2 regions of the Streptomyces sp. SL06 genome follow, and region 2 is predicted to be linked to the other one. Evidence: riboswitches for the same ligand, from Rfam matches in the RefSeq annotation. Region 2 holds a riboswitch; the other holds the start of a gene.
What was found. A riboswitch is a leader RNA that binds a small molecule or an ion and turns the genes downstream of it on or off. The one in region 2 is predicted to bind cyclic di-AMP.

Region 1 (15,534 bases), 4.5 Mb from region 2:
AGCCGACCGGGTACCAGAGCATGTCGGGGCCCTGGACGAGGACCAGTCCCGCGATGCCGAGGAAGGACGCGGCGGAGAGGTACTCGCCGCTGATGGCGGCGGCGTTGAGGCGGGGGCCGACGGTGCGGGAGGCGACGTAGAAGTCGGAGGTGGTGCGGGAGATGCGCAGGCCGAAGGCGCCGACGAGGACGGTGGCGACGGCGACGAGGGCGACGGCGGGTATGGCGTAGCTGGAGTTCATCGCGCCTCGTCACCCGGCGGCGTCGGTATGGGCGGTCTCATCGGTCCTCGACGAGGCGCACGAAGTCGCGTTCGTTGCGCTCGGCGCGGCGCACGTACCAGCGGGCGAGCAGGACCAGCGGGGCGTACAGGCCGAAGCCGAGGACGGCCCATTCCAGACGGCGGGCGTCGGGCATCGCCGCGAACAGCAGCGGCAGCGGCGCGACGAGGAGCCCGAGGACCGCGAAGGCGGTGAGTCCGGCGCGCAGTTGACTGCGCATCAGGGAGCGCACGTAGGTGTGCCCGAGGGTGGTCTGCTCGTCGATCTCGGTGCGCGGGCGGTAGTAGCCGGAGGCCCGCCGGGTGCGTCTGGGCGGGCCGGTGACGGTGACGCGGCGTTCGGTGGGGTCCTGGGGCATGGTCACGGCCTCCGCATGAGCAGGTCCCGCAGTTCGCGGGAGTGGCGCCGGCTGACCTGGAGTTCCTCGGTGCCGACCAGGACGCTGACGGTGCCCGCGTCCAGGCGCAGTTCGCCGATGTGGTGCAGGGCGACGAGGTGGCGGCGGTGGATGCGGACGAAGCCGCGGGCGCGCCAGCGCTCCTCCAGGGTGGACAGCGGGATGCGGACGAGGTGACTGCCCTTGTCGGTGTGCAGCCGGGCGTAGTCGCCCTGGGCCTCGACATGGGTGATGTCGTCGACGGGCACGAACCGGGTGACGCCGCCGAGTTCCACGGTGACGTGGTCGGGGTCGGGTTCGTGCACGGGGACGCGCGGGGCGGGGGCCGCGGTGCCCAGGCGTTCGACGGCGCGGCGGACCGCCTCGGCGAGCCGTTCCCTGCGGACGGGTTTGAGCACGTAGTCGACGGCCTTGAGGTCGAAGGCCTGGACGGCGAAGTCCTCGTGCGCGGTGACGAACACGACCAGCGGCGGGCGGGCGAACCCGGTCAGCAGCCGGGCGAGGTCCAGCCCGTCGAGGCCGGGCATCTGGATGTCGAGGAAGACGACATCGATGGCGTCCGGCCCGTCGGGGCCCGATTCCAGGGCCCGGTTGATGCGGCGCAGCGCCTCGGTCGCGTCGCTCGCGCCCTCCGCCGTTCCGATGCGGGGATCCGCGTTGAGCAGGTACACGAGTTCCTCGAGCGTGGGGCCTTCGTCGTCGACAGCCAGGGCGCGCAGCATGAAGGTGGAGTGTAGGAGCAATCCGTACGCCTGCACACGTCCCCGACATGGACGTATCCGCTGGATACAGTGCCGGCATGAACAGCAGGCCCGCCGCCTTCGACGAACTCGACCGGAAGATCGTGACCGCCCTGATGGCGAACGCCAGGACGTCCTTCGCCGAGATCGGCGCGGAGGTCGGGCTGTCCTCGACGGCGGTCAAGCGCCGGGTGGACCGGCTGCGCGAGACCGGGGTGATCACCGGGTTCACGGCGACGGTGCGGCCCTCCGCGCTGGGCTGGCGCACCGAGGCGTACGTGGAGGTGTACTGCGAGGGGGCGGCTCCGCCGAGGCGGCTGGCGGAGGTCGCGCGCGGCTATCCGGAGATCACGGCGGCGATGACGGTGACCGGCGGGGCGGACGCGCTGCTGCATGTGCGGGCGCGGGACGTGGAGCACTTCGAGGAGGTGCTTGAGCGGATCCGGGCCGAGCCGTTCATCCGGAAGACGATCAGTGTGATGGTGCTGTCCCATCTGATCCAGGACGCCCCGGAGGCCGGTGCGAGCCATCCGGCGCCCGAGGGGACCGCTCCGGACGCAACGGATGTGCGCTGACCAGCCCCAAGACGCAGCATTCGTGCGTACACACGCAGCTTTGATCACTTGTCGTTCGTCGGCTTCCCTTTCTACGGTGGTGTCATCCCTCAGTCACGACCCGTTAGGAAGCGGAGGAACCCCTCTGTGTCCGACTCTCGTGTACCGCGCCGACGGCGCTTTCTCGTCTGCGAACCCAGACACTTCGCCGTGCAGTACGCCATCAACCCGTGGATGAGCCCCGACCGGCCCGTCGACGTCATCCGCGCCCTCGACCAGTGGCAGGCACTGGTCAACGTCTACCGCGCCCACGGCCACACCGTCGATGCCGTGGGGCCGGTGCCGGGTCTGCCCGACATGGTCTTCGCGGCGAACTGCGCGGTCGTCGTCCAGGGGCGGGTCTTCGGCTCCCTCTTCCACGCGCCCGAGCGCCGTCCCGAGTCCGTGCCCTTCGAGGCGTGGTTCAAGGCGGAGGGCTTCGAGGTGCACCATCCCGAGACGGTCTGCGAGGGCGAGGGCGACCTGGTCCCGGCCGGCCGCTGGATCCTGGCCGGCACCGGTTTCCGCACCAGCCGTGAGGCGCACCGCGAGGTCCAGGAGCACTTCGGCGTGCCGGTGATCTCGCTGACGCTGGTCGATCCGTACTTCTACCACCTGGACACGGCGCTGTTCGTCCTCGACGACGGGACGGACAAGGCCGGTGGGATCAGCGGGAGCGGTGGGAACATCGCCTACTACCCCGGGGCCTTCTCCCCCGGCAGCCGTGAGGTGCTGGAGCGGCTCTATCCGGACGCGGTGATCGCCACCCGTGAGGACGCCATGGCGTTCGGGCTCAACTCCGTCTCCGACGGGCGGCACGTGTTCATCTCGCCCGGGGCCCGGGGACTCGCCGACCGGCTGGCCGGCCTCGGCTATGTGCCCGTACCGGTCGACCTGTCCGAGTTCCACAAGGCCGGCGGCGGCATCAAGTGCTGCACCCAGGAGATCCGGGAGACCCGCTCATGACCGCACCCGCCCGCACCCGCGGCTCCCAGGAGCTGATCCGCGCGGAGGAGCCCGTCCTCGCGCACAACTACCACCCGCTGCCCGTGGTCGTGGCCCGCGCGCAGGGCGCGTGGGTGGAGGACGTGGAGGGCCGCCGCTATCTGGACATGCTGGCCGGCTACTCGGCGCTCAACTTCGGCCACCGCCACCCGGCCCTGATCGAGGCCGCCCACCGCCAGCTGGACCGGCTGACGCTCACCTCGCGCGCCTTCCACAACGACCGGCTCGCGGGGTTCGCCGAGCGGCTGGCCGCGCTGACCGGCACGGACATGGTGCTGCCGATGAACACCGGCGCCGAGGCGGTGGAGAGCGGCATCAAGGTGGCCCGCAAGTGGGCCTACGACGTGAAGGGCGTCCCGGCCGACCGGGCGACGATCGTGGTTGCGGCGGACAACTTCCACGGCCGTACGACGACGATCGTGAGCTTCTCCACCGACGAGACGGCCCGCGCCGGCTTCGGGCCCTTCACCCCGGGCTTCCGGATCGTGCCGTACAACGACCTGGCGGCCATGGAGGCGGCGGTCGACGAGACGACGGCGGCCGTGCTGATCGAGCCGATCCAGGGCGAGGCGGGCGTCCTGATCCCGGACGACGGCTATCTGGCCGGGGTGCGGGAGCTGACCCGCCGCGCGGGCTGCCTGTTCGTCGCGGACGAGATCCAGTCGGGGCTGGGCCGTACCGGGCACACGCTGGCCGTGGAGCACGAGTCGGTCGTCCCCGACGTGGTGCTGCTCGGCAAGGCGCTGGGCGGTGGCATCGTGCCGGTGTCGGCGGTGGTGGGCAGCCGTGAGGTGCTCGGCGTGCTGCACCCGGGCGAGCACGGTTCGACGTTCGGCGGCAACCCGCTGGCGGCCGCGGTCGGCACGGCGGTGGTGGAGCTGCTGGAGACGGGCGAGTTCCAGCGCCGGGCGGCCGGACTGGGCGAGGTGCTGCGCGAGGGTCTGACCGCCCTGGTGGGCAGGGGCGTCGTCGGCTTCCGCGCGCGGGGGCTGTGGGCGGGCGTCGACATCGACCCGGCGCTGGGCACCGGCCGCGAGATCAGCGAGCGGCTGATGCGCGAGGGCGTCCTCGTCAAGGACACCCACGGTTCCACGATCCGCCTGGCCCCGCCGCTGACCGTCACCGCCGAGGAGCTGGAGGGCGCGCTCGGGACGCTGGAGAAGGTCCTGACCGTCTGAGCGCCCGTGTCAGGGAGCGGCCCGGCCCCGGTCGAGCCGCTCCAGGTGCGCCAGGTTGTCCCGGTCCTCGGCGCCGTTGCCTGCCTCCCCGGCGAACCAGGCGCCGAGGATCTCCCGCAGCAGCGGCCCCGAGGTCAGCCGCAGGCCGCCCGCGAGCACATTGGCGTCGTTCCAGCGGCGGGCCCCGTCCGCCGCGCGGGCGTCGGCGCACAGGGCCGCCCGTACGCCCGGCACCTTGTTGGCGGCGATCGACGCGCCCGTGCCGGTCCAGCAGCACACCACCGCCTGGTCGGCGCTGCCGTCGGCGACATCGCGGGCCGCCCGCTCCGAGCACACCGCCCACCGCGGGTCCGCGCCGGGGCTCAGGGCGCCGTGCGTGCTGACCTCGTGGCCGCGCCCGCGCAGCTCTTCGACGAGGAGGCGGGCCACGGGTTCGTCCATGTCGGAGGAGACGGAAATCCGCATGCGGGAAGCGTACTCGCGCGGGCGGCTCACCTCATCGGCTCAACCGCATGACCGGAATCCGGACCGCACCCAGCATGATCGGGGGAACGGTACGACCCGAGAAACGCACGACCGAGCAGCGCTCCGCCCGGGTGGCTGCCCGTGGAAAGGGAGTCCGCCACGTCCCGCACCGAGAACGGCCAAGAACCCGACGCGTCGGCGATCCGCCGCCACCCGGCCCTGTTCCGGGCCATCAGGCGTCGGCAGAACCCGCGGCTGCGCCGGTCGGACATCACCATCACGGACGAGGCCGCGGTCCGGAGAGCGGTGAAGGCGGCCTCGCTCGGCAATGCCATGGAGTGGTTCGACTTCGGGATCTACGCCTACCTGGCGGGGACGATCGGCCGGGTGTTCTTCCCGTCCGGGAGCGAGACCGCGCAGTTGCTGTCCTCGTTCGCCACGTTCGCCGTGGCCTTCCTGGTGCGCCCGATCGGCGGCATGGTCTTCGGTCCGATGGGGGACAGGATCGGCCGCAAGAAGGTGCTCGCGCTGACGATGATCCTCATGGCGATCGGTACCGGCGCCATCGGGCTCATCCCCAGCTACGACTCGATCGGCTTCTGGTCGCCGCTCCTGCTGATCATGTTCCGGCTGCTCCAGGGCTTCTCCACCGGCGGCGAGTACGGCGGCGCCTCCACCTTCATCGCCGAGTACGCGCCGGACAAGCGGCGCGGCTTCTTCGGCAGCTTCCTGGAGCTGGGCACGCTGGCCGGGTACACCGGCGCCGCCACTCTCGTCACCGCCCTGACCACCGTGCTGGGCAGTGCCGGCATGGACTCCTGGGGCTGGCGCGTCCCCTTCCTGGCCGCGGCTCCGCTCGGCATGATCGGCGTCTACCTGCGGCTGCGGCTCGACGACACGCCCGCGTACCTGAAGCTCGGGGACTCCACCGTGCACATCTCGGAGGCCGCGACCGCGGTGGAGACCACCACCCGGGGCAGCCTCGCCACGATGTTCCGCAGCCACTGGCGGCCCCTGGTGCTGTGCATCGCGCTCGTGGGCGCCTACAACATCATCGACTACATGCTGCTGTCGTACATGCCGACCTATCTGTCGGACGAGCTGGACTACAGCGAGAGCCACGGGCTGATGATCCTGGTGGCGACCATGATCCTGCTGATGCTGATCATCAATCAGGTGGGCCGGCTGTCCGACCACTTCGGCCGCAGGCCCGTCCTGATGACCGGCATGGTCAGCTTCTTCGTCCTGGCCGCGCCGGCCTTCCTGCTGGTCCAGGAGGGAGGCCTGCTCGCCGTCTCGGCCGGAATGCTGATCCTCGGCCTGTCCCTGGTCTGTCTGCTCGGCACGATGTCGGCGGCGCTCCCGGCGATGTTCCCGACCAACGTCCGCTACGGGTCCCTCTCGGTCGGCTACAACCTGTCGGCGTCCCTGTTCGGCGGTACGACGCCACTGGTCATCACCGCCCTGATCAGTGTGACCGGCTCCGACATGATGCCCGCCTACTACGCGATGGCCGCCGCCCTCGTCGGTGTCGTGGCCGTGGCCTGCATGCAGGAAACCGCCCGGAAGCCGCTCGCGGGCTCCCCGCCCTCGGTGCAGACCGAGAGGGAGGCCGCGGAGATGGTCGAGTCGCGGGCCCCGACGCCGAGGTTCTGACGGCGCCGCGGCCGACGCACCGGGCCGGCCCGGCCGGTTCCGGACAGGCCCGGCCCGCACCTACACTGGCACACCGGCGCAAGCCGGTTGACCAGTGAGAACAGCGGCGAACGAGCCGTCCCGCCGGGGTGAGGAGCGACGCCTTGTTCTACTACGTCCTCAAGTACGTGCTCTTGGGCCCGCTGCTGCGGCTCGTCTTCCGCCCCCGGATCGAGGGGCTGGACCATGTGCCGGCGTCCGGGGCCGCCATCGTCGCGGGCAACCACCTATCCTTCGCGGACCACTTCCTGATGCCCACGGTGCTCCGGCGCCGCATCACCTTCCTCGCCAAGGCCGAGTACTTCACCGGACCCGGTCTCAAGGGCCGGCTGACCGCGTTCTTCTTCCGCAGCGCCGGGCAGATCCCCGTCGACCGCTCCGGCAAGGAGGCGGGCCGGGCGGCGATCCGCGAGGGACTCGGCGTGCTGGGCAGGGGCGAGCTGCTCGGCATCTATCCGGAGGGCACCCGCTCGCACGACGGGCGGCTCTACAAGGGCAAGGTCGGCGTCGCGGTGATGGCGCTCGGGGCCGGGGTGCCGGTGGTGCCCTGCGCGATGATCGGCACCTTCGAGGCGCAGCCGCCGGGCCGGAAGATCCCGAAGGTGCACCCCGTGGTGATCCGCTTCGGCGCGCCCCTGGACTTCTCCCGCTACGCCGGGCTGGAGCGCGAGAAGGCCGTGCTGCGCGCCGTCACCGACGAGATCATGTACGCGATCCTCACCCTGTCCGAGCAGGAGTACGTCGACCGGTACGCGGCCGACGTGAAGGCCGAGGAGGCGGCGAGGGCGGCGAAGGGCCGCAGGCTCCCCCGGCTGCCGCACCGGTAGGGGGGCGTCCTCTGCCGTCGGCAGAAAGGTGTGGCCGGGCGTCCGGGCGCCCGCCTACGGTCGCCGTATGACACGTGCTGTGGTGATCGGAGCGACGGGACAGATCGGGCGGGCGGCCGTGGGGGCGCTGGCCCGGGACGGCTGGGAGGTGACGGCCCTCTCGCGCAACGGCGGCCGGGACGAGACCTGGCCCGGGGACGTGCGGGTGGCGCGGGCCGACCGGGAGGACGACGCGGCGCTGTCGGCGGCGGTCGGCGAGGGCTGTGACCTCGTGGTGGACATGGTGGCCTACGGGGAGGGCCACGCACGGCAGTTGGTCTCGCTCGCCGGGCGGGTGGGCGCGGCGGTGGTGATCTCCAGCGTGTCGGTCTACGAGGACGACCGGGGCCGCAACTTCGACACGCAGACCGAGCCCGACGGCTTCCCCCGGTACCCGGTGCCGGTCACCGAGTCGCAGCGCACCGTCCGGCCCGGCGACACCTCGTACAGCACCCGCAAGGCGGCACTGGAGCGCGAACTGCTCGCCGCGGGCGACCGGTTGCCCGTCACCCTGCTGCGCGCGGGCGCCATCCACGGTCCGTACTGCCGAACCCCGCGGGAGCTGTACATCGTCAAGCGCAACCTCGACGGCAGACGGCGGCGGGTGCTCGCGTACGGCGGTGCGAGCCGCTTCCACCCGGCGAGCGTGCGCAACATCGCCGAGCTGGTCCGGCTGGCCGCCCGGCGGCCGGGCACGCGTGTTCTGAACGCCGTGGATCCGCAGGCCCCGACGGTCGCGGAGATCGCGGCGGCGATCGACGCGGTGATGGGCGTGACGGTCCGGGACGTGCTGGTGGACGGTCCCTCGCCGGGGGACGGCGTGGGTGACACCCCGTGGTCGGTGCCCGCGCCGGTGGTGTGCGACATGAGCGCGGCGCAGGGGCAGTTGGGCTATCGCCCGGTGGCCGGATACGCCGAGACCCTGCCGGACACGGTCGCCTTCATCGAGGAGCGGCTGGCCGGCCGGGACTGGCGGGAGGCCTACCCGAAGATGTTCCAGGCGTACGGCGACCTCTTCGACTACGCGGCGGAGGACGCCTGGGCGGCGGAGAGATGACGGGGGCGGCGCCCGGTTCACCTCTCCGCCGTGCGCCTTACGGCGTGGGCGTGGCGTGCGGGGCGCAGGTCACGTCCCGGGCGTCCACCCGGCCGGTCAGCAGGTAGGTGTCCACCCGGTCGTTGACGCACGGGTTGACCAGCCCGGTGACGCCGTGCGAACCGGCGTCCCGCTCGGTGATCAGGCGCGATCCCCTGAGCCGCTGGTGCAGTTCGACGGCGCCGGCGTACGGGGTGGCCGCGTCCCGTTCGGACTGGACGATCAGCACCGGCGGAAGTCCCCTGCCGGTCTTCACGTCCACCGGGGTGCGCTGCTTGGCAGGCCAGGTGGCGCACGGCAGGTTCATCCAGGTGTTGGCCCAGGTCATGAACGGGTGGTCGCGGTGCAGCCGGATGCTGTCGCGGTCCCAGGTGCGCCAGTCGGTGGGCCACTTGGCGTCGGTGCACTCGACGGCCGTGTAGACGGCGTTGCCGTTCTCCTCGGCGGCGTTGCCCGCGGTGTCGGACAGGTCCGGGGAGGCCGCTTCGACGAGCGCCCGGGTGTCACCGGCGACGTACTCGCTGAAGATGGTCGCGGTCGGCACCCACGCGGAGTCGTAGTACGGGGCGCTCTGGAAGAAGGAGATCAGCTCGGCCGGGCCGACGACCCCGCCGAGCGGTGCCTTCTTCGCGGTGGCGCGCAGCTTGAGCCACTGCTCCTGGACCTTGGCGCGGGTGTCGCCGAGGTGGAAGGTCGCGTCGTTCTTCGCGACCCAGTCCTGCCAGTCCCGCCAGCGCTGCTCGAAGGCGATGTCCTGGCCCAGGTTGGCCTGGTACCAGATCTTGTCGCGGGAGGGGTTGACGACGCTGTCGACGACCATGCGGCGCACGTGGTCGGGGAAGAGGGTGCCGTAGACCGCGCCGAGGTAGGTGCCGTAGGAGACGCCGAGGTAGTTGAGCTTCTGCTCGCCGAGTGCGGCGCGGATGACGTTGAGGTCGCGCGCGGTGTTCGGCGTGGTCATGTGCGGGAGCATCTCGCCGCTGCGCTCCCGGCAGCCCTCGGCGTACTCGCGGGCGAGCTTGCGCTGGGCGCGCTTGTCGGCCTCGGAGTCGGGCACGGGGTCGGCCTTGGGCGCCTTGACGAACTCCTGGGGGTCGGCGCAGGAGATCGGGGCGGAGTTGCCGACGCCGCGCGGGTCGAAGCCGACGAAGTCGTACGCCTTGGCGGTGTTGGCCCACAGGGCGTTGTTTCCGGTCACGCGGGTGGGGAAGCGCAGGCCGGAGCCGCCCGGTCCGCCGGGGTTGTAGACGAGGGCGCCCTGGCGCTCGGACTTGGTGCCGGTGGCGGCGACGCGGTCGACGGCGAGCCTGATCTGCTTGCCGTACGGCTTGGCGTAGTCGAGCGGCACCGTGACGTAGCCGCACTGGATCGGCTTCGGCAGGTTCCAGTCGGCGGGGCAGTCCTGCCAGTCGACGCCGGCCCTCGCGGCGCGGGCGGCGGCGACGGCGGCGCCGTGGGCCTCGCGGTCGTGGCCGTACGCGTGAGCGGTGGCCGGTGCGGCGCCGGCGGCGGGCGCCGAGACGGTGCCGGCCACCAGCATGGCGGTGACCAGCGCCCCGGCCGAGCCGAACACCGTCGTCCTGCGCCGCAGTCTGCTCTTCCTCAAGGGGCCTCCCCCGTACGTGTTCGCGACAAGTACGGGGATCCTCTCGGCTGTGGGTTTCCTGAGAACAGGGCCAGTACTACTTCTTTGCCAACCCGATAAACGGAGAGGGGCGTTCGATCGGCGGGAACCCGGCCCCGGGGGACGGCCGTTGCCCGGATGCCGAAACGGACCAAAAGGCGTACCCCCTTTCGGTGTAGGAACACCTCCGATTCACGACCCGTCGAGGTTGCGCGATCCGCGCACCCCAGGAGCCGAACGAACCGCTTAACCGCTGGTCCGGGGGTCGCCGGCGTCCTCGACGGCGGTTCGAACGCGGGGGCGTCCACCCGAACGGCTGAGTGGTGAGTAACAACACAAAGGCCACGTTCCGTTGGGAATTTCCCATTCGGCGAGACAAGATCCGTGACTGACGACAAGCCCCCGCCACAGCGGCGGGGCGGTCCGGGCGGACGCCGAGTCCTGCCGCCGTCCGGACGCCGGGTCGACAGGAAGTGGATCGGCAGGAGTGGAGGACCCGAGCACGACGGGTCGCCGGAACGGTCATCTCCGCGAGAGAGGCACCGGGCCGCGCAGCCCTTGGGGTGAAGCCGCACTCGTGCGGCCGGGCAACTTCGCCAGCCCGAATCCGACAGGTCATCCTTCACAGGCGGCTGACGAAGGGTTGCGCATGTCCGCGCTCAATCGTGTCCCGTCCCTGATGGCTCGTGCCGGTACGGCCTCGGCCCTCACCCTCGCCGCGGTGGGCGGCTCCGTCGTGGTTCCCGGTCTCGCCTCCGAGGCGACCGCGGCGACCCATGCGACGAAGGCCCTCAAGATCGCGGCCTCCAAGAAGGGCGCCCCGTACGCGTGGGGCGCCACCGGACCGGGCAGGTTCGACTGCTCCGGGTTGACGCTCTACTCGTTCAAGAAGGCCGGCAAGCAACTGCCGCGCACCGCGGCCCAGCAGTACAACAAGACCCGCCACATCTCCGCCGGCAGCCGCAAGGCCGGGGACCTGGTGTTCTTCCACTCGGGCAGGAGTGTCTACCACGTCGGCATCTACGCCGGTCAGGGCAAGATCTGGCACGCCCCGAAGACCGGGGACGTGGTCCGGCTGCAGAAGATCTGGACGAGGAGCGTCTTGTACGGCCGGGTCAAGTAGCCCGCCCGCGGGGGTGAGGGCGTCCCGACGCGCCGTCACCCCTCGGTGCGGCACGCACGAAGGGTGCGGCCGGTGGCTCACCGGCCGGGCTCCTGACCCCCTTGCCCCACCGCCTGCCCCGCTCCCCGGCCCACGGCGGTGGCCGGCTCGGGGGGTGCCGGCCGGCCCGGCGGCGTCCAGGGCAGCTCGACGGAGATGGTCTTGCCGCCCTCGCGGGTGGGCCGGACTCGCAGCCTGCCGCCGCACTCCGCCGTCAGCCAGCGGATGATCACCATGCCCCGGCCGTTGTCCTGCTGGACGGCGGCCGGCAGGCGTTTGGGGAAGCGCGGATGGCTGTCGGTGACGCCGATGCGCAGTCGTTCGTCACGTTCGAGGACGAGGTCCACCGTGAAGGTGGGTGACTGTCCGAACGTGTGTTGGACGGCGTTGGTCGTCAGCTCGGAGACGATGAGCCGCACGGTTTCGGACACGTCGGTGTCCGCCGGCAGGCCCCACTCCACCAGTGTGCCGACCACGTAGGTACGCGCGGCGGCCACCGAAGCGGGATCGCTCGGCAGAGTGACGGATGCTTCCAGATGGTCTGCCATGGCGAGGTCGTCCCTTTCTCACGGGACCGCAGTCCGACACGGAGCGGATGGTTCGAGTACGGTCCCGGACTGGTGCTTCGCCGCCAGAGTGCCATCACCGGACCGTGAAGGGCGGCGATCCACCAAGATATGCATATATCTGTCGCTCGAAGCGGTGAACTCTGCGACGGCAGAGCGTATTTGGGCGGCTCATAAGGAGTAAGGGAGTGGCCCATGCAGCACGGCCCCGTGGTGCGCCGTCGGAAGCTGGGTGCGGAACTGCGCGCCCTGCGCACGTCCGCGGGCATCACCAGCGGTGAGGCGGCGCGGCTGGTGGGCTGGCACCAGTCGAAGGTCAGCCGGATCGAGACCGGGACGAGCGGCGCGAAACCGGACGACGTGCGGTCACTGCTCGACGCCTACGGCGTGGCCGACGAGCAGTTGCGGGAACTGCTGGTGATGCTGGCGGGCTCCGACGACCCGGGGGGCCGCAACCACTGGTGGCACGCCTATCGCGGGGTGCTGCCGCCGACGTACCGCGACTTCATCAGCCTGGAGTCCCAGGCGAGCGCGATGCGCACCCTCGAGACGACGGTCGTCCCCGGCCTTCTCCAGACACCGGAGTACGCCCGCGCGGTGACGCGGGCCGCGGTGGACGGGCTGCCGGAGGAACGGCTGGACACGCTGGTGGAGGTCCGGCTGGCCCGGCAGGACGTGCTGCGGGCAGACTCGCCGCTGAAGCTGAGCGCGGTCCTGGACGAGTCGGTGCTGCGCCGGGAGGTGGGCGGGCCCGGGGTCATGGCCCGTCAGCTGGGACGACTGGCCGAGGCCGCGCGGCTGCCCCACGTCCGGCTGCAGATCCTGCCGTTTGCCGCCGGGGCGCACATCGGTGTCACCGGCCCTTTCGTAATCTTCTCCTTCTTGAGCACTTCTGACTTGGACGTGGTGGTTCTCGACCACCTGACGAGTAGCTTGCACCTCGAACGGAAAGAAGACCTAGAGGCCTATACCGAGGCCTTCAACACCCTTCTGATCCATGCCCTTTCGCCCGAGGACTCGTTGGACTTCATTGCCGCGACCGCGGCAGGCGCGTAAGGAGGCACCATGTCAGGCACCGTGTCCACACGTCCCCCGAACATCCGGTCCGGCACCGATCTGCCCGGTGTGCGATGGCGGCGCAGCAGCTACAGCACCGGGGCGAACAACTGCGTGGAGACGGCGCGGCCGGCGGCCGGCCCCTGGGCCGGACTGCTCGCCGTGCGCGACTCCAAGGACCCGGCCGGACCCGCCCTGCTCTTCTCCCCCGGGAGTTGGGCGTCGTTCACCGCCACGATCCACCGGGACTGACCCCGGCGGGTCGCCGGGCGACGCACGACCGTGTCCCGCCGACTCATGGTCGCGTTTCGCCGATCACCCGCACAGCACGTTCGATCTGTTCCCCGGAGAGGTCCGCGCGAGCGGTCAGCCTGAGCCGTGAGATGCCGTCGGGCACGGAGGGAGGGCGGAAGCAGCCCACGGACAGGCCGGCCGCACTGCAGTCGGCCGCCCACCGTACGGCCCCCTCCGGGGAGGGGGCGCGCACCGAGACGACGGCGGCGTCCGGAGATACCGCCTCCAGGCCCGCAGCGGTCAGGCGCGCGTGCAGTTCGGCGGCGACGGCACGGGCCCGCGCCGCACGCTCCGGCTCACGGCGCAGCAGGGTGAGCGCCGCCAGGGCCGCGCCCGCCGCCGAGGGGGCGAGCCCGGTGTCGAAGATGAACGTCCGGGCCGCGTTGACCAGGTGGTCGATCACCCGGGCGGGGCCGAGCACGGCGCCGCCCTGACTGCCGAGCGACTTGGACAGCGTGACCGTCGCGACGACCTCCTCGCGGCCCGCCAGTCCCGCCGCGTGCGGGGCGCCCCGGCCGCCGTCGCCGAGGACACCGAGGCCGTGGGCGTCGTCGACGACCAGTCCCGCGCCGTGCTCCCGGCACACCTCGGCGAGTGCGGCCAGCGGCGCGGCGTCGCCGTCGACCGAGAAGACCGTGTCGGACACGGCGAGCGCGGGGCCCTCGTGCGTCGCCAGGGCCTTGCGCACGGCCTGCGGATCGGCGTGCGCCGCCACCTGGGTCGTGCCGCGGGCGAGCCGGCAGCCGTCGATCAGCGAGGCGTGGTTGCCCGCGTCCGAGACGACGAGGCAGCCGTGCGGCGCCAGCGTGGCGACCGCGGCGAGGTTGGCGGCGTAGCCGGAGGAGAGGACGAGCGCGGCCTCGAAACCGCAGAAGTCGGCCAGTTCGCCTTCCAGTTCGGTGTGCAGTTCGGTCGTGCCGGTCACGAGCCGGGAGCCGGTCGCGCCGCCGCCCCAGGTCCGGGCGGCCCGCACCGCGCCCTCGGTGACCTCCGGATGCCGGGCCAGACCGAGATAGTCGTTGCTCGCAAGGTCAAGCAGTGGCGAATCGGCCGGACGGGGCGTCAGCGTCCGGACGAGTCCGGCCCGGCGGCGCGCTCGCGCCCGCTCGTCGATCCAGCCGAACGCCATGGGCCACTCCTCGGGAGCTTTGTAGGCAGTGAACAGACATTAGCGGCCCGGCGCCCCCCGCGAGGTGTGGCGATACCCACACGGCGATCTGTCAGTGTTGTGCGAAGTCTCCTTGGCCCCGCGCGGGCCCGTAGGACAGGATCGGCTCCCATGGACCTGCTGAACACGCTGGTGGACAAAGGGCTTCGGCGCGAGGTGCCGACCCGCGAGGAGGCCCTTGCCGTCCTCGCCACTTCCGACGACGACCTGCTCGATGTGGTGGCCGCGGCCGGCAAGGTGCGCCGTCACTGGTTCGGCCGGCGGGTGAAACTCAACTACCTCGTCAACCTGAAGTCGGGCCTGTGCCCCGAGGACTGCTCCTACTGCTCGCAGCGGCTCGGCTCCAGGGCCGAGATCCTCAAGTACACCTGGCTGAAGCCCGACCAGGCCGCCGAGGCCGCCGCCGCGGGGGTGTCCGGGGGCGCCAAGCGGGTCTGCCTGGTGGCCAGCGGGCGCGGTCCGACCGACCGGGACGTGGACCGGGTCTCGGACACCATCAGGGCCATCAAGGAGCAGGACGGGTCCGTCGAGGTGTGCGCCTGCCTGGGCCTGCTCTCCGACGGCCAGGCGGAGCGGCTGCGCGAGGCGGGCGCCGACGCCTACAACCACAACCTCAACACGTCCGAGGCGACGTACGCGGACATCACGACCACGCACACGTACGCCGACCGGGTGGACACGGTGCGCAAGGCGCACGCGGCCGGTCTGTCCGCCTGCTCGGGTCTCATCGCGGGCATGGGCGAGAGCGACGAGGACCTGGTCAACGTCGTCCTCGCGCTGCGCGCGCTGGACCCGGACTCGGTGCCCGTCAACTTCCTGATCCCGATGGAGGGCACGCCGCTGGCCGGGGAGTGGCACCTCACCCCGCAGCGGTGCCTGCGCATCCTGGCGATGACGCGGTTCGTCTGCCCGGACGTGGAGGTGCGCATCGCCGGCGGGCGCGAGGTCCATCTGCGCACGATGCAGCCGCTCGCCCTGCACCTGGCCAACTCCGTCTTCCTCGGCGACTACCTCACGAGCGAGGGCCAGGCGGGCCGGGCCGACCTGGAGATGATCGCGGACGCCGGGTTCGAGGTGGAGGGCGCCGACCGGGTCACCCTGCCGGAGCACCGGGCCGCGGCAGGCGGCTGCGGTTCGCACGAGGGCGGCGGGGTGTGCGGCTCGGGCCCGGCCGAACCGGGCCACGGGTGCGCGTCGGAGGCGGCGGGCCACGGCGCCGCCGCGGCCCCGGGGCCGGTGACGGCCGCCGGTGAGCCCCGTACCGACCTGGTGGCCGTACGCCGCCGCGGTGCCGGCACGGACCTCGCGCCCAATGCCTGAGCCCGCGCCTGCCGTGGCCGAGCTGCTGG
Region 2 (15,534 bases):
CGCCCGCCCAGGCGAAGGCCAGGCAGTCCTCGCCCTTCAGGAACCGCTGGCAGCGCACGCCACCCGTGGCACGGCCCTTGCGCGGGTACTGGTCGAAGGGGGTGAGCTTGGCCGTGGTCTGGACGGAGTCGTCCAGCGTGCCGCGCGACCCGGCGACCGTGAAGACCACCGCGTCCGCGGCCGGGTCCACCGCAGTGAAGGAAATGACCTTGGCGCCTTCGGTGAGCTTGACGCCCGCCACACCGCCCGCAGGACGGCCCTGCGGGCGGACCTGCGAGGCCTGGTAGCGCAGCAACTGCGCGTCGTCCGTGATGAACACCAGATCCTCGTCACCGGTGCGCAGCTCGGCCCCGCCGACGATCCGGTCGCCGTCCCGGAGACTGATGACCTCCAACTCGTCCTTGTTGGACGGGTAGTCGGGCACCACGCGCTTGACCACGCCCTGCTCCGTGCCGAGCGCGAGACCCGGCGAGGACTCGTCCAGCGTGGTCAGACAGACGACCGTCTCGTCGTCCTCCAGGGACACGAACTCCGCCAGCGGAGCACCGCCGGAGAGATTCGGCACCGGCATGGACTCCGGGAGCTGGGGCAGGTCCACGACATTCACCCGCAGCAGACGCCCGGCCGATGTCACCACGCCCACCTCGCCGCGAGCCGTGGCCGGCACCGCCGAGACGATCAGGTCGTGCTTGACGCGCTTGGCGCCGGCCTCCGTGACAAGGGGCTCGTCGTTCGCCGTGCGGGCCAGCAGGCCCGTCGAGGACAGCAGCACCCGGCACGGGTCGTCCGCCACCTGGAGCGGAACGGCGGCGACCGGGGTGCCGGCCGACTCCAGCAGCAGCGTACGCCGGTCGGTGCCGAACTTCTTGGCGACCACGGCCAGTTCGGCGGAGACCAGCTTGCGCAGCTCCGCGTCCGAGTCGAGGATCCGGGTCAGCTCCTCGATCTCCGCGTTCAGCCGGTCCTTCTCGGACTCCAGCTCGATGCGGTCGTACTTGGTGAGCCGGCGCAGCGGTGTGTCCAGGATGTACTGGGTCTGCACGTCGCTCAGCGAGAAGCGCTCCATCAGGCGCTGCTTGGCCTGCGCGGAGTTGTCGCTGGAGCGGATGAGGCGGATGACCTCGTCGATGTCGACCAGGGCGGTGAGCAGACCCTCGACCAGGTGCAGCCGGTCGCGCCTCTTGCTGCGGCGGAACTCGCTGCGGCGCCGCACGACGGTGAACCGGTGGTCGAGATAGACCTCCAGCAGCTCCTTCAGACCCAGAGTCAGGGGCTGGCCGTCCACCAGGGCGACGTTGTTGATGCCGAAGGACTCCTCCATCGGCGTCAGCTTGTAGAGCTGCTCCAGGACCGCCTCCGGCACGAAGCCGTTCTTGATCTCGATGACCAGGCGCAGTCCGTGCTCGCGGTCGGTGAGGTCCTTGACGTTGGCGATGCCCTGGAGCTTCTTGGAGCCGACCAGGTCCTTGATCTTGGCGATCACCTTCTCCGGGCCGACCGCGAAGGGCAGCTCGGTGACGACGAGGCCCTTGCGCCGGGCCGTCACCGTGTCCACGGTGACCGTCGCGCGGATCTTGAAGGTGCCGCGGCCCGTCGCGTACGCGTCCCGGATGCCGGGCATACCGACGATCCGGCCGCCGGTGGGCAGGTCGGGGCCGGGCACGTGCTTCATCAGGGCTTCGAGGTCGGCGTTCGGATACCGGATCAGATGCCGGGCGGCCGCGATCACCTCGCGCAGATTGTGCGGCGGCATGTTCGTGGCCATGCCGACCGCGATCCCCGAGGCGCCGTTGACCAGCAGGTTCGGGAAGGCGGCGGGCAGCGCCACCGGCTCCTGCTCCTGACCGTCGTAGTTGGGGCCGAAGTCGACGGTGTCCTCGTCGATGGACTCCGTCATCAAACCGGTGGCCTCGGCCATCCGGCACTCGGTGTACCGCATGGCGGCCGGCGGGTCGTCGTTGCCCAGCGAACCGAAGTTGCCGTGGCCGTCCACCAGGGGCACGCGCATCGAGAACGGCTGGGCCATGCGCACCAGCGCGTCGTAGATCGACGCGTCGCCGTGCGGGTGCAGCTTGCCCATGACCTCGCCGACGACACGCGCGCACTTCACATAGCCGCGCTCGGGCCGCAGGCCCATCTCGTTCATCTGGTACACGATGCGGCGGTGCACCGGCTTGAGGCCGTCGCGGGCGTCCGGCAGCGCACGGGAGTAGATGACCGAGTACGCGTACTCGAGGAAGGAGCCCTGCATCTCGTCGACGACGTTGATGTCGAGGATCTTCTCCTCGTACGAGTCGTCGGGCGGCGGGGTCTTCGTACTACGGCGGGCCATCGCTGCCGGCTCCTTGCTGAAGCGTGAACGGTGATCTGACGCCGTCCATTGTGGACTGCGGCACTGACAGCGACCGACCAGGACCCGTCACGGGCTGCCCGGCCCGGCGCTGCCCGCAGAGTACGCCCTCGCGGCCGGTGCACCGCCAACCGCGTTCTCGCTCAGGGCGTACGAGGCACGGGAACTCCACCGGTGTCCCGCACGCTTGCATACAGTGGCAGGAACGGCGGAATTCCGCAGTTCCGCCCAGTGATTCCGCCAAGGATTCCGCCATCGAAGGGACGTACATGCCCATGGGTCACACGGCCACAGCGCAGGCAGGCTCCGGCGGCCTGACAGCGACCGAGCATCGCCTGGCCAACGGCCTGCGCGTGGTGCTCTCCGAGGACCACCTGACCCCGGTCGCGGCGGTGTGCCTCTGGTACGACGTTGGCTCCCGCCACGAGGTCAAGGGGCGTACCGGCCTGGCTCACCTTTTCGAGCACCTGATGTTCCAGGGCTCCGCCCAGGTCAAGGGCAACGGCCACTTCGAGCTGGTGCAGGGCGCCGGCGGCTCGCTCAACGGCACCACCAGCTTCGAGCGCACCAACTACTTCGAGACCATGCCCGCCCACCAGCTGGAGCTGGCCCTCTGGCTGGAGGCCGACCGCATGGGCTCCCTGCTGTCCGCCCTCGACGACGAGTCGATGGAGAACCAGCGGGACGTTGTCAAGAACGAACGCCGCCAGCGCTACGACAACGTGCCCTACGGCACGGCCTTCGAGAAGCTGACCGCGCTCGCCTACCCGGAGGGGCACCCCTACCACCACACGCCGATCGGCTCGATGGCCGACCTGGACGCGGCGACGCTGGAGGACGCGCGCGCCTTCTTCCGCACCTACTACGCGCCGAACAACGCGGTGCTGTCGGTCGTCGGCGACATCGACCCCGAGCAGACGCTCGCCTGGATCGAGAAGTACTTCGGCTCCATCGCCTCGCACGACGGCAAGCCCGCCCCGCGGGACGGCTCGCTGCCCGACATCATGGGCGAGGAGCTGCGCGAGATCGTCGAGGAGGAGGTCCCGGCCCGCGCCCTGACGGCGGCCTACCGCCTCCCGGAGGACGGCACGCGCGCGTGCGACGCCGCCGACCTGGCCCTCACCGTCCTGGGCGGCGGCGAGTCGTCCCGCCTGTACAACCGGCTCGTACGCCGTGACCGCACGGCCGTCGCCGCCGGGTTCGGCCTGCTGCGGCTCGCCGGGGCGCCCTCCCTGGGCTGGCTGGACGTGAAGACCTCCGGCGACGTTGAGGTTCCGGTCATCGAGACCGCCATCGACGAGGAGCTGGCCCGGTTCGCCGAGGAGGGCCCCACGGCCGAGGAGATGGAGCGCGCCCAGGCCCAGTTGGAGCGCGAGTGGCTGGACCGCCTGGGCACGGTCGCCGGCCGCGCCGACGAACTGTGCAGGTTCGCCGTCCTGTTCGGCGACCCGCAGCTCGCCCTGACCGCCGTGCGGCGGGTGCTCGACGTGACGGCCGAGGAGGTCCAGGAGGTCGCCAAGGCCCGCCTGCGTCCCGACAACCGCGCGGTGCTCGTCTACGAGCCCACCGCACCCGCCGACGACACCGACACCGAAGACGCCACCGACGAGAACGAGGAGGCGGCCAAGTGACCCAGCTCGCCACCATGGAATTCCACGCCCGGCCGCAGGCCGGCGAGCCCAGGCCGTGGGCGTTCCCGGCACCCGAGCGCGGCAGCCTCGGCAACGGCCTCACCGTGCTGCGCTGCCACCGCCCGGGGCAGCAGGTCGTCGCCGTCGAGGTGCTCCTCGATGCGCCGTTGGACGCCGAGCCGGCCGGTCTCGACGGCGTCGCCACGATCATGGCGCGTGCCTTCTCCGAGGGCACCGACAAGCACTCCGCCGAGGAGTTCGCCGCCGAACTGGAGCGGTGCGGAGCCACCCTGGACGCGCACGCCGACCACCCCGGCGTCCGGCTGAGCCTGGAGGTGCCCGCCTCGCGCCTCGCCAAGGCGCTCGGCCTGGTCGCCGACGCGCTCAGGGCGCCCGCCTTCGCGGACAGCGAGATCGAACGCCTGGTGCGCAACCGGCTCGACGAGATCCCGCACGAGCTGGCCAACCCCGCCCGCCGCGCGGCCAAGGAACTCTACAAGCAGTTGTTCCCGGCGGACACGCGCCTGTCGCGCCCGCGCCAGGGCACCGAGGAGTCGGTCGCCGCGATCGACTCGGCCGCCGTACGCGCCTTCTACGAGAGGCATGTCCGCCCCGCCACGGCCACCGCCGTGGTCGTCGGCGACCTCACCGGCGTCGACCTCGACGCGCTGCTCGGCGACACGCTGGGCGCGTGGACCGGCTCCACGGCCGAGCCGCGTCCCGTCCCCCCGGTGACCGCCGACGACACCGGACGGGTCGTCGTCGTGGACCGTCCCGGCGCCGTTCAGACGCAGTTGCTGATCGGCCGTATCGGCGCCGACCGCCACGACCGCGTGTGGCCCGCGCAGGTGCTCGGCACCTACTGCCTCGGCGGCACCCTCACCTCCCGCCTGGACCGCGTCCTGCGCGAGGAGAAGGGCTACACCTACGGTGTGCGGGCCTTCGGGCAGGTCCTGCGTTCCGCGCCGGACGGCACGGGCGCCGCCATGCTCGCCATCAGCGGCTCCGTCGACACCCCCAACACCGGTCCCGCCCTTGAGGACCTGTGGACGGTGCTGCGCAGGCTCGCCGCGGAAGGGCTCACCGACGCCGAGCGCGACGTGGCCGTGCAGAACCTGGTGGGCGTGGCGCCGCTGAAGTACGAGACGGCGGCGGCCGTGGCCGGCACGCTGGCCGACCAGGTCGAGCAGCACCTGCCCGACGACTACCAGGCCGCCCTCTACCGCCAACTCGCCTCCACGGGCACCGTGGAAGCCACGGCGGCGGTCGTGAACGCCTTCCCGGTGGACCGCCTGGTGACGGTCCTCGTCGGCGACGCGGCACAGATCAAGGAGCCCGTCGAGGCCCTCGGCATCGGTGAGGTCACCGTGGTGGCGGCCGAGTAGCGGCACGCGCGCGTGGCGGCTCTGGTGACCGGAGTGTCATCAGAGCCGCCCTTTGTCTGAATTGGTGAAGAAGGTGGCTGTCTGCCCTGTGGCGTGCACTACAAAAGCCGTGTTGCGTTTGAGGATTGAAGACAGCCGCGTTTAGCGTCGTCCGGGCTGTTCGTCAGGCAGTGCGCCGCGTCCGCGGCACCGGACAGTCATCGCCGAGTCCCCGTACGGCGCGAGCCAGGGGAGCCGGGGACCCATCGCAGTCCCTGGGGTGAATCGGACACCCGCGCGCGCAGCGAGGGTGCCCGTAGGAGACCTTCCTGCTCCGAACCCGTCAGCTAACCCGGTAGGCGAGAGGGAAGGAAAGGACCAGCCTCCACATGGCGTTCACGCGCGCCGCCGGCAAGCACCGCCGCCCTGGCCGGACGCACCGCACCACCGCCCGCGCGGCGGGAGTCGCGGCCCTCGCCACCACCGGCGTCGTCGGCACCCTCGCCGCTCCGGCGCTCGCCGCCGAGCCCGAGATGGAGCAGAGCGGACTCACCCCGGTCGTCACCATCGGCGGCTCCCTGGCCGAAGAGATCGACGCCCAGGCCGTCGCCCAGAAGCGGGCCGCCGCGGACGCCGCCGCGCGTGAGGCGGCCCAGGAGGCCGCACGCGAGCGCGCGGCCGAGGCGGCCAAGGAGGCGCGTGCGGCCAAGGAGCGCGCCGCCCGCGCGGCGGAGCGCAAGCGCCTCAACACCTTCGTGGCGCCCATCACCGCCTCCTACGTCTCCACCGCCTACCGGGCCGGCAGCTCCCTGTGGTCCTCCGGCAGTCACACCGGCATCGACTTCCACGCCTCCACCGGCACCTCCGTGCACGCGGTCGGCGTCGGCACCGTCGTCGAGGCCGGCTGGGGCGGGGCGTACGGCAACCAGGTCGTGATCAGGATGCACGACGGCACGTACACGCAGTACGGCCACCTGTCGTCCATCGGGGTCTCCGTCGGCCAGGCGGTCGACCCCGGTCAGCGGATCGGCCTGTCCGGCGCCACCGGCAACGTCACCGGAGCGCATCTGCACTTCGAGGCCCGTACGAGCCCCGAGTACGGCTCGGACATCGACCCCGTCGCCTATCTCCGTTCCCACGGTGTGAGCGTCTGACGACGGACAGTGCGGCACCCGAAAGCCCCGGCTTCCCGAGCCGGGGTTTTCCCGATTTCGCCGGCCCGGCCCGTCCGGCGTGGCACTGTCCAAAAAATATCCATGAAATCGGCCCCGCCGTCGGAATATCCGCTTGATTGGCTTAGAGTCGCTGAACACGCGTCAATCGTCGACGTTTCACGGGGATTAAGGCGGAGGTCGAGCATGCGTATTCCCGCGCACGCGGTGTGTACGGCGATCCGGGACGACATCGTCGTCGGCGTCCACGGACGCGGGAGCCGGCTCACCGAGGAACTCCTCGCCCGCCGCTACGGCGTCTCCCGCGTCCCTGTCCGCGAGGCCCTGCGCACCCTGGAGGCCGAGGGGTTCGTGGTCACCCGGCGGCACGCGGGCGCGTGCGTCGCGGAGCCGACCGAGCAGGAGGCCGCCGACCTGCTGGAGACGCGCGCGCTCCTGGAGCCCCTCGGCGCCTCCCGGGCCGCCCGGCGCCGCACCGAGGCCCACCTCAAGGTGCTGCGCGGGCTGGTCAGGCTGGGGCAGGAGCGGGCCAGGCAGGGCGCCGACGAGGATCTGCGTGCCCTGGGCGGCTGGTTCCACGAGACCCTCGCCCAGGCCGCCGGCAGCCCCTCGCTGACGGCGTTGCTGACCCAGCTGCGCCACAAGATCGCCTGGATGTACGTCGTGGACGCGCCGGCCGGACCGGTGGAGTACTGGGCGGAGCACGGCGCGATCGTCGACGCGGTGGCCCGGGGCGACAGCGAGCGCGCGCGGGCGCTCATGACGCTGCACAACGAGCGGTCGGCGCCGGCGCACCGGCTGCGCTTCGCCGCCGGCGGCGGACGGGCCGAGCGTGTGAGGAACTCGCAACGTGCCGTAAACACAGCGAGCGTGCGCCATTAACACGGGCGCCGTATACAAAGAGAGAGAAATTCGAGGGGCTTTTTTCTGCTGCCCTGATTCGGTGTCCGCGACCTGTTGTGCGATGCCGATGATCTGTTGCCCGTAAAGGGTGAAGCGGAAAGAGAAAGCGAAAGGCCCGCCCGGTGGGTGTCCGGGCGGGCCTTTCGTCTGCGTTGTCCGTCAGACGGTCTCGGGAAGCTCCTCGAGCCCTTCGGCGACCAGCTTCGCCAGCCGGTCGAGGGCGGCGTCCGCGCCCTCGGCGTCGGAGGCGAGGACGATCTCCTCGCCGCCCTTCGCGCCGAGACCGAGCACGGCCAGCATGGAGGCCGCGTTGACGGGGGACCCGTCGGCCTTGGCGATCGTCACCGGGACGCCTGTGGCCGTGGCGGCTCGGACGAAGATGGAGGCGGGGCGGGCGTGGAGGCCCTCGGCCCAGCCGACGTTGACGCGGCGCTCAGCCATGTGATGCTGCCCTTCAGGTGTTCAGAGGGTTGAAGTTGTCTAGACCAGTCTTGTCTAGACCAGTTTCCCACATCGTGAAGCGTGCCGGGACGGCCGTGTGCCGTCCCGTGTGGTCGTCGGACCGCGGCCTCGGCCCGACCTTCCGTCCTCCACAGACTGCCTCGCGCCGTTGTCGTACGCGAGCCGTACTCTGGGGCCCATGCAGACCTCGTCGGACCGGCACGAGTACCCCGCCCACTGGGAGGCCGACGTGGTGCTGCGCGACGGCGGCACCGCGCGCGTCCGCCCCATCACCGTTGATGACGCCGAGCGCCTGGTCAGCTTCTACGAGCAGGTCTCCGACGAGTCGAAGTACTACCGCTTCTTCGCGCCGTATCCTCGCCTGTCCGCCAAGGACGTCCACCGCTTCACGCACCACGACTTTGTGGACCGGGTGGGACTCGCGGCCACGATCGGCGGCGAGTTCATCGCCACCGTACGCTACGACCGCATCGGCCCCGGTGGAACGCCCGCCTCCGCGCCGGCCGACGAGGCCGAGGTCGCCTTCCTCGTCCAGGACGCCCACCAGGGACGCGGCGTCGCCTCCGCACTCCTGGAGCACATCGCCGCCGTCGCCCGTGAGCGCGGCATCCGCCGCTTCGCCGCCGAGGTGCTGCCCGCCAACACCAAGATGATCAAGGTGTTCATGGACGCCGGGTACACCCAGAAGCGCAGCTTCGAGGACGGCGTCGTCCGCCTGGAGTTCGACCTCGAACCCACCGACCGCTCGCTCGCCGTGCAGTACGCGCGCGAGCACCGCGCGGAGGCGCGCTCCGTGCAGCGGCTGCTGCAGCCCGGCTCCGTGGCCGTCATCGGCACCGGCCGCGCCCCGGGAGGCGTCGGCCGCAGCATCCTCGGCAACATCCTGGACGCGGGCTACACCGGCCGGCTGTACGCCGTGAACAAGGCCCTGCCCGAGGACCGGAAGGAACTCGGCGGAGTTACGGCGTGCCGCTCCGTGCGCGACATCGACGGGCCCGTCGACCTCGCCGTCGTCACCGTGCCCGCCGAGCACGTCCCCGAGGTCGTCACCGAGTGCGGCGAGCACGGTGTGCAGGGGCTGGTGGTGATCTCCGCCGGGTACGCGGACAGCGGTCCCGACGGGCGCGAACGCCAGCGCGCCCTCGTACGGCACGCGCGCACGTACGGCATGCGGATCATCGGACCCAACGCCTTCGGGATCATCAACACCTCCCCGGACGTGCGGCTCAACGCCTCCCTCGCCCCCGAAATGCCGCGCACCGGCCGGATCGGCCTGTTCGCCCAGTCCGGCGCCATCGGCATCGCCCTGCTCTCCCGGCTGCACCGGCGCGGCGGCGGGGTCACCGGCGTCACCGGAGTGTCGACCTTCGTCTCGTCCGGCAACCGGGCCAACGTCTCCGGCAACGACGTCATGCAGTACTGGTACGACGACCCGCGGACCAACGTCGCGCTGATGTACCTGGAATCCATCGGCAACCCGCGCAAGTTCACCCGCCTGGCCCGGCGGACGGCGGCCGTCAAACCGCTGGTCGTGGTGCAGGGCGCCCGGCACGGCGGCGTGGCACCGCAGGGGCACGCGGTACGGGCGACGCGGCTGCCCCACGCGACGGTCTCCGCGCTGCTGAGGCAGGCCGGAGTGATCCGGGTCGACACGATCACCGACCTCGTCGACGCGGGCCTGCTGCTCGCCCGCCAGCCGCTGCCCGCCGGACCGAGGGTGGCCATCCTGGGCAACTCCGAGTCACTGGGCCTCCTGACGTACGACGCGTGCCTGTCCGAGGGGCTGCGGCCGCACCCTCCGCTTGACCTGTCGACGGCGGCCTCGGCGGACGACTTCCACGCGGCCCTCTCCCGCGCCCTGGCCGACGACACGTGCGACGCGGTGGTGGTGACCGCCATCCCGGCGATGGGGGAGGGCCAGGCCGGGGACGCCGCGCTGGCGGAGGCCCTGCGGTCGGCGGCGGCCGCGGTGCCCACCAAGCCGGTCCTCGTGGTCCATGTGGAACTGGGCGGCCTGGCGGAGGCCCTGTCGGCGGCGACGAGCACCGCACCGCAGGCCGCCGCCGGCCCCGCGGGGGAACGGCCCTCCGCACCGGCGCAGCCGCCGCCCGCCGTCCAGGCCCCGGAGGGCGCCCACCTCATCCCCGCCTACCCCGCCGCCGAACGCGCCGTCCGTGCCCTCGGCGAGGCCGTCGCCTACGCCCAGTGGCGGCGGGAGGCCGCCGACCCGGGCAAGGTGCCGGAGTACGAGGGCATCGACAAGAAGGGCGCCGCCGAACTGATAACCGGCCACCTCGCGCGCGGCCAGGGGCTCACCCTCGACCCCCGGCAGACCCACGAACTGCTCGGCAGCTACGGCATCGACCTCCACCGCGCCCTGCCCGCCCCCACCCCCGACCACGCCGCCACCGCCGCGGGGACCATCGGCTACCCCGTGGCCCTCAAGGCCACCGCCCCGCACCTGCGCCACCGCGCCGACCTGGGCGGCGTACGCCTTGACCTCACCGACGAGGAGCAACTGCGACGGGCGTACGCCGAGTTGACCGAGCTGTTCGGAAGGCCCGAGGAACTGCGCCCGGTCGTGCAGGGCATGGCGCCGCGCGGCGTCGACACGGTCGTACGGGCGGTCATCGACCCGGCGGCCGGCGCGGTGCTCTCCTTCGGACTCGCCGGGGCCGCCACGCAACTGCTCGGCGACATGGCGCACCGGCTGATTCCGGTCACCGACCGCGACGCCACCTCCCTCATCCGCTCGATCCGGACGGCACCCCTCCTCTTCGGCTGGCGCGGCTCGGCACCGGTCGACGCCGCCGCACTGGAGGAACTGCTGCTGAGGGTCTCCCTGCTGGTCGACGACCACCCGGAGGTCGTCTCGGTCACCCTGGAACCGGTCGTCGTGGCCCCGCACGGCCTGAGCGTCCTCGGTGCCTCCGTCCGGCTCGCACCCCCACCCGCCCGGGACCACCTGGGTCCGCGGACCCTGCCGGCGTACTGACCCGCCCGGCCGGGGGACGGGTCGCGCGGGAGCGTGTCCCGCAGTCAGCGGGCCCCCGTAGGATGGACGGCATGGCCAAGACCAGTACGACGACCCAGGGGCTGCGAGCGGCGATCGAGCGCAGCGGCTACTACCCGGCCCTCGTGGCCGAGGCGGTGGAGGCCGCCGTGGGCGGCGAGCCCGTCCGGTCGTACCTGGTCCATCAGGAGACGACGTTCGACCAGAACGAGGTGCGCCGGCACGTGACCGTGCTGGTGCTCACCGGCAACCGCTTCATCGTCAGCCACACCGACGAGCAGGCCGCCGACGACACCTCCCCGACGCCGTACGCCACCACGTCCACGGAGTCCGTCAAGCTCGGCCGGATCTCGTCCATCGTCGTCAGCCGGGTGGTCGCCAACCCGGAGCAGTACAAGCCGGGCACGCTGCCCCGCGAGATCGTGCTGACCATCGGCTGGGGCGCCGTCTCGCGCCTCGACCTGGAGCCGGCCGCCTGCGGCGACCCCAACTGCGAGGCCGACCACGGCTACACGGGCAGTTCGACGGCCGACGACCTCAGCCTGCGCGTCAGCGAGGCCGGGGACGGCCCGGAGACGGTGCGCCAGGCGCTCACCTTCGCGCAGGCCCTCTCCGAGGCGACCGCGGACTCCGCCCGCTGATGGAGCGGCACACCGCCTGGGACACCCACCCGGAACCGCTCCCCGTCGACTCCGCCCCCGTACCCGAGTACGGCACGGGCTCGCTCGCCGACCTGCTCCCCACGCTGGCCGCGGGCCTCGGCGTCCCCGGCATGACGGCGGGGATCACCGAACTGACCCCCGCCGACCGGGCCTGCGTCCTCCTCGTCGACGGTCTCGGCTGGGAGCAGTTGCGCGCGCACCCGGACGACGCCCCCTTCCTCGGCTCGCTGCTGGACAGCTCGCGCGGCGGCACCGGGCGCCCGATCACCGCCGGCTACCCGGCGACCACGGCGACCTCCCTCGCCTCCGTCGGCACCGGCCTGCCGCCGGGCGCCCACGGACTGCCCGGCTACACCGTGCGCAATCCCGACACCGGCGCGCTGATGAACCAGCTGCGCTGGCAGCCCTGGACGGCGCCAGGACCCTGGCAGCCGTATCCCACCGTCTTCCACCTCGCCCACGAGGCGGGCGTGCACGCCGCCCAGGTCTCCTCACCGACCTTCGCCAACACCCCGCTGACCAAGGTCGCGCTCAGCGGCGGCGAGTTCCACGGACGCCTGTCGGGCGAGGACCGGATGGACTGCGCCGCCGAGCAACTGGCCGCCGCCGACCGCGCCCTCGTCTACACCTACTACGCCGAGGTCGACGGCGCCGGGCACCGCTTCGGCGTCGACTCCGACACCTGGCGCGGCCAGCTCGGCCACGTGGACCGGCTCGCCCAGCGCCTCGCCGAGCAACTGCCGCCGCGCAGCGCCCTGTACGTCACCGCCGACCACGGCATGATCGACGTGCCCTTCGACGAGGACCACCGCATCGACTTCGACGAGGACTGGGAGCTGAAGGCGGGCGTCGCCCTCCTCGGCGGCGAGGGCCGCGCCCGGCACGTCTACGCCGTCCCCGGTGCCCGCAACGACGTGCTGACCTGCTGGCGCGAGGTGCTCGGCGAACAGTTCTGGGTGGCGTCCCGGGACGAGGCGATCGCGGCGGGCTGGTTCGGACCCCGCGTCGACGACCGGGTGTACGACCGGATCGGCGATGTCGTCGCCGCCGCGCGCGACGACGTGCTGCTCATCGCCTCCGAGCGCGAACCGAAGGAGTCGGCGATGGTCGGCAACCACGGATCGATGACCCCTGCCGAGCAGCTCGTCCCCCTGCTCGAAGTACGCTCCTGACGCTCTGCCCCGCATCCGCCGTCCGCTGCCGAAAGGTGCCCAACCCCTCATGCCCGAGCTGGTGTTCTTCTCCGGAACGATGGACTGCGGGAAGTCGACACTGGCTCTCCAGATCGAGCACAACCGCTCGGCGCGCGGACTGGCCGGCATGATCTTCACCCGCGACGACCGCGCGGGCGAGGGCAAGCTCTCCTCGCGCCTCGGCCTCGTCACCGACGCGGTGGAGGTCGGCGACGGACAGGACCTGTACGCCCACGTCGTCGACCACCTCTCGCAGGGCGGCCGGGTGGACTACGTGATCGCGGACGAGGCGCAGTTCCTCGCGCCGGACCAGGTCGACCAGCTCGCGCGCGTGGTCGACGACCTCGACGTGGACGTGTACGCCTTCGGCATCACCACCGACTTCCGCTCCAAGCTCTTCCCCGGCTCCCAGCGGCTGGTCGAACTCGCCGACCGTGTCGAGGTGCTCCAGGTCGAGGCCCTGTGCTGGTGCGGCGCCCGCGCCACGCACAACGCCCGCACCGTGGGCGGCGTCATGGTCGTCGAGGGCGCCCAGGTGGTCGTCGGCGATGTCGCCCAGTCCCCGGACGAGATCGGCTACGAGGTGCTGTGCCGGCGTCATCACCGCAGGCGGGTGACGAGCGCGACGGCAAGGGCCGCGGCACTGTCGCCCGACGTGCTGCCCCTCTCCTCCACCTGACCCGTCCCGGCGGTTGGTCGACCGGTCCCGGACCGCGCCCCCGTGCGCGGTCCTGCCGTCACCCTCGTCACCCTCACCGCCGCTCCAGCAGCGAGAACCGCGCCCCCTCCGGATCGGTCACCGTCGCCACCCGGCCGTGGGGCGTGTCCCGGGTGGGCTCGACGACATGTCCGCCCAGATCGACCAGGCGCTCCGCGGCCTCCTTCGCGTCGGCCACCTCGAAGTACGTCACCCAGTGCGGCCCCCGGTCGCGGGAGAGGTCGCTGCCGACGCCATGGATGCCGGCGACGGGGCGGCCGTCCAGGCGGAGGTTCACGTAGTCGAGGCCGGCGGAGGTCACCGGCTCCGGTTCGAAGCCGAACACCGTCTCGTAGAACTTGGCGACGTTCACCGTCTCGAAGGTGATCAGCTCGTTCCACAACGGTGTGCCGGGCACGCCCGTGACCGTCGTGCCGAGGTGCGCCGCGGCCTCCCAGATGCCGAAGACGGCGCCCGACGTGTCGGAGCCGATGGCCAGTCGGCCGGCCTCGGCCGTGTCGAGCGGGCCCACACCGATCGTGCCCCCGCACAGGCGTACTGTTTCAGCCGTTCGGTTGACGTTGTCGGAGGCGAAGTAGGGCGTCCAGGCGATGGGGAGCTGACGGTCCGGGGGGAGTTGGCCGATACCCGCCACCTCGCGCCCGTCGAGCAGGGCCCGCGCGTACGGGCCCAGTTGCTCGGGGCCGGGCTGGAACTCCCAGCCGAACAGCGCTCCGTAGAAGTCGTGGATCGCGGCCGGTCCGTGCACCATCAGACTCACCCAGCAGGGTGTGCCGGGCGTGCGCCGGGCGTTCGTCTCGCCGAGCCGGCCGGTCGACCCCCGTGCGTCGGTCATCGTCACTCTCTTCTCGGCCCTGCGTGGGCCGTGCGTCCGCTTCCGCCCGACGGGTTCCCGCTCTGACGGCTGTTCGCTCCGACGGACCTCCGCGCCGGTGCCGGCACCTGGCCCGGTGCCACGCGCTTCGGGAGCGTCCGTGGGACAGCCCGGTTGCTCGGGTGGTACAGCATGTGCCCGAACCCGTACGCCTCGTGATCGGTACTGTCCGGCGGGCAGAGTAGCCCGACATCGGCGCCTCGGCCACTCGGTACGTCAGGATGGGGCCATGAACGCCATCATTTCCGCATCAGAACTCGCGACCGTACTGGCGGGAGCGAACCCGCCCGTCCTGCTCGACGTGCGCTGGCAGTTGAGCCCGGCCAAGGCGGCCGGAGCCCCGCAGTTCGACGGCCGGGCCGAGTACGCGGCCGGGCACCTTCCCGGTGCCGCCTTCGTCGACCTGGACAGGGAACTCGCCTCCGCGCCCGGCGCGGGCGGCCGGCATCCGCTGCCCGACGTGGCGGAGTTCGGCGCGGCGATGCGCCGGGCGGGCGTGTCGGCCGGCCGGCCGGTCGTCGTCTACGACGGCGGACAGGGGTGGGCGGCGGCCCGCGCCTGGTGGCTGCTGCGCTGGACGGGTCACCCGAACGTGCGGGTCCTCGACGGCGGGTTGCCGTCCTGGGAGGCGCCCCTGTCGACGGACGTTCCGACGCCCGCGGAGGGCGACTTCGCGCCGGTGCCGGGTGCGGCGGGGCTGCTGGACGCGGACGGGGCCGCCGCGCTCGCCCGGTCCGGGGTGCTGTTCGACGCCCGCGCGGGGGAGCGGTACCGGGGTGAGGTCGAGCCGATCGATCCGGTCGGCGGCCACATCCCGGGTGCCGTATCCGCGCCGACGACGGACAACGTGGCGGCGGACGGCCGCTTCCTGCCCGCCGAGGAACTCCGGGCGCGTTTCGAGAGCTTGGGCGCCACGGAGGACGGCGCGGTCGGCGTGTACTGCGGTTCGGGAGTGTCGGGCGCCCACGAGGTGCTCGCGCTGGCGGTGGCGGGCATCCCGGCGGCGCTGTACGTGGGTTCGTGGTCGCAGTGGTCCTCGACGCCGGGCCGTCCGGTCGCGGTGGGGCCGGACCCGCAGTAGGGCAGCCGGGGCACGCACGCGTGCGGGTCGGGGCCGCGTCCACACGGACGCGGCCCCGACCCGCACGCGGAGAACCGCCTATTCCTGCTTCTTCCGCCGCGTCCCGAAGAC

Region 1: linked by a shared signal. The riboswitch ahead of AC4IHM_RS28650 (C40 family peptidase) and the one ahead of AC4IHM_RS07730 (M23 family metallopeptidase) in region 2 are both predicted to bind cyclic di-AMP.

The regions. Positions count from the first base shown of each region.
Region 1 is NZ_JBSYOT010000002.1:6,223,896-6,239,429, reverse strand. Features, by position in the region: gene AC4IHM_RS28705 (sodium/solute symporter) at 1-241, opposite strand, end outside; gene AC4IHM_RS28700 (hypothetical protein) at 279-638, opposite strand; gene AC4IHM_RS28695 (LytR/AlgR family response regulator transcription factor) at 641-1,399, opposite strand; gene AC4IHM_RS28690 (Lrp/AsnC family transcriptional regulator) at 1,477-1,992, shown strand; gene ddaH (dimethylargininase) at 2,119-2,976, shown strand; gene rocD (ornithine--oxo-acid transaminase) at 2,973-4,193, shown strand; gene AC4IHM_RS28675 (RpiB/LacA/LacB family sugar-phosphate isomerase) at 4,203-4,658, opposite strand; gene AC4IHM_RS28670 (MFS transporter) at 4,800-6,314, shown strand; gene AC4IHM_RS28665 (lysophospholipid acyltransferase family protein) at 6,458-7,180, shown strand; gene AC4IHM_RS28660 (NAD-dependent epimerase/dehydratase family protein) at 7,248-8,276, shown strand; gene AC4IHM_RS28655 (alpha/beta hydrolase) at 8,314-9,921, opposite strand; cyclic di-AMP (ydaO/yuaA leader) riboswitch at 10,441-10,585, shown strand; gene AC4IHM_RS28650 (C40 family peptidase) at 10,589-11,062, shown strand; gene AC4IHM_RS28645 (ATP-binding protein) at 11,140-11,649, opposite strand; gene AC4IHM_RS28640 (helix-turn-helix domain-containing protein) at 11,863-12,723, shown strand; gene AC4IHM_RS28635 (DUF397 domain-containing protein) at 12,733-12,975, shown strand; gene AC4IHM_RS28630 (8-amino-7-oxononanoate synthase) at 13,019-14,146, opposite strand; gene bioB (biotin synthase BioB) at 14,297-15,505, shown strand; gene AC4IHM_RS28620 (adenosylmethionine--8-amino-7-oxononanoate transaminase) at 15,498-15,534, shown strand, end outside.
Region 2 is NZ_JBSYOT010000002.1:1,713,959-1,729,492, reverse strand. Features, by position in the region: gene AC4IHM_RS07745 (DNA gyrase/topoisomerase IV subunit A) at 1-2,332, opposite strand, end outside; gene AC4IHM_RS07740 (M16 family metallopeptidase) at 2,620-3,981, shown strand; gene AC4IHM_RS07735 (M16 family metallopeptidase) at 3,978-5,366, shown strand; cyclic di-AMP (ydaO/yuaA leader) riboswitch at 5,558-5,722, shown strand; gene AC4IHM_RS07730 (M23 family metallopeptidase) at 5,735-6,499, shown strand; gene AC4IHM_RS07725 (GntR family transcriptional regulator) at 6,704-7,399, shown strand; gene AC4IHM_RS07720 (HPr family phosphocarrier protein) at 7,580-7,861, opposite strand; gene AC4IHM_RS07715 (bifunctional acetate--CoA ligase family protein/GNAT family N-acetyltransferase) at 8,061-10,877, shown strand; gene AC4IHM_RS07710 (DUF5998 family protein) at 10,940-11,536, shown strand; gene AC4IHM_RS07705 (alkaline phosphatase family protein) at 11,536-12,729, shown strand; gene AC4IHM_RS07700 (thymidine kinase) at 12,779-13,429, shown strand; gene AC4IHM_RS07695 (VOC family protein) at 13,503-14,303, opposite strand; gene AC4IHM_RS07690 (sulfurtransferase) at 14,572-15,423, shown strand; gene sepH (septation protein SepH) at 15,502-15,534, opposite strand, start outside.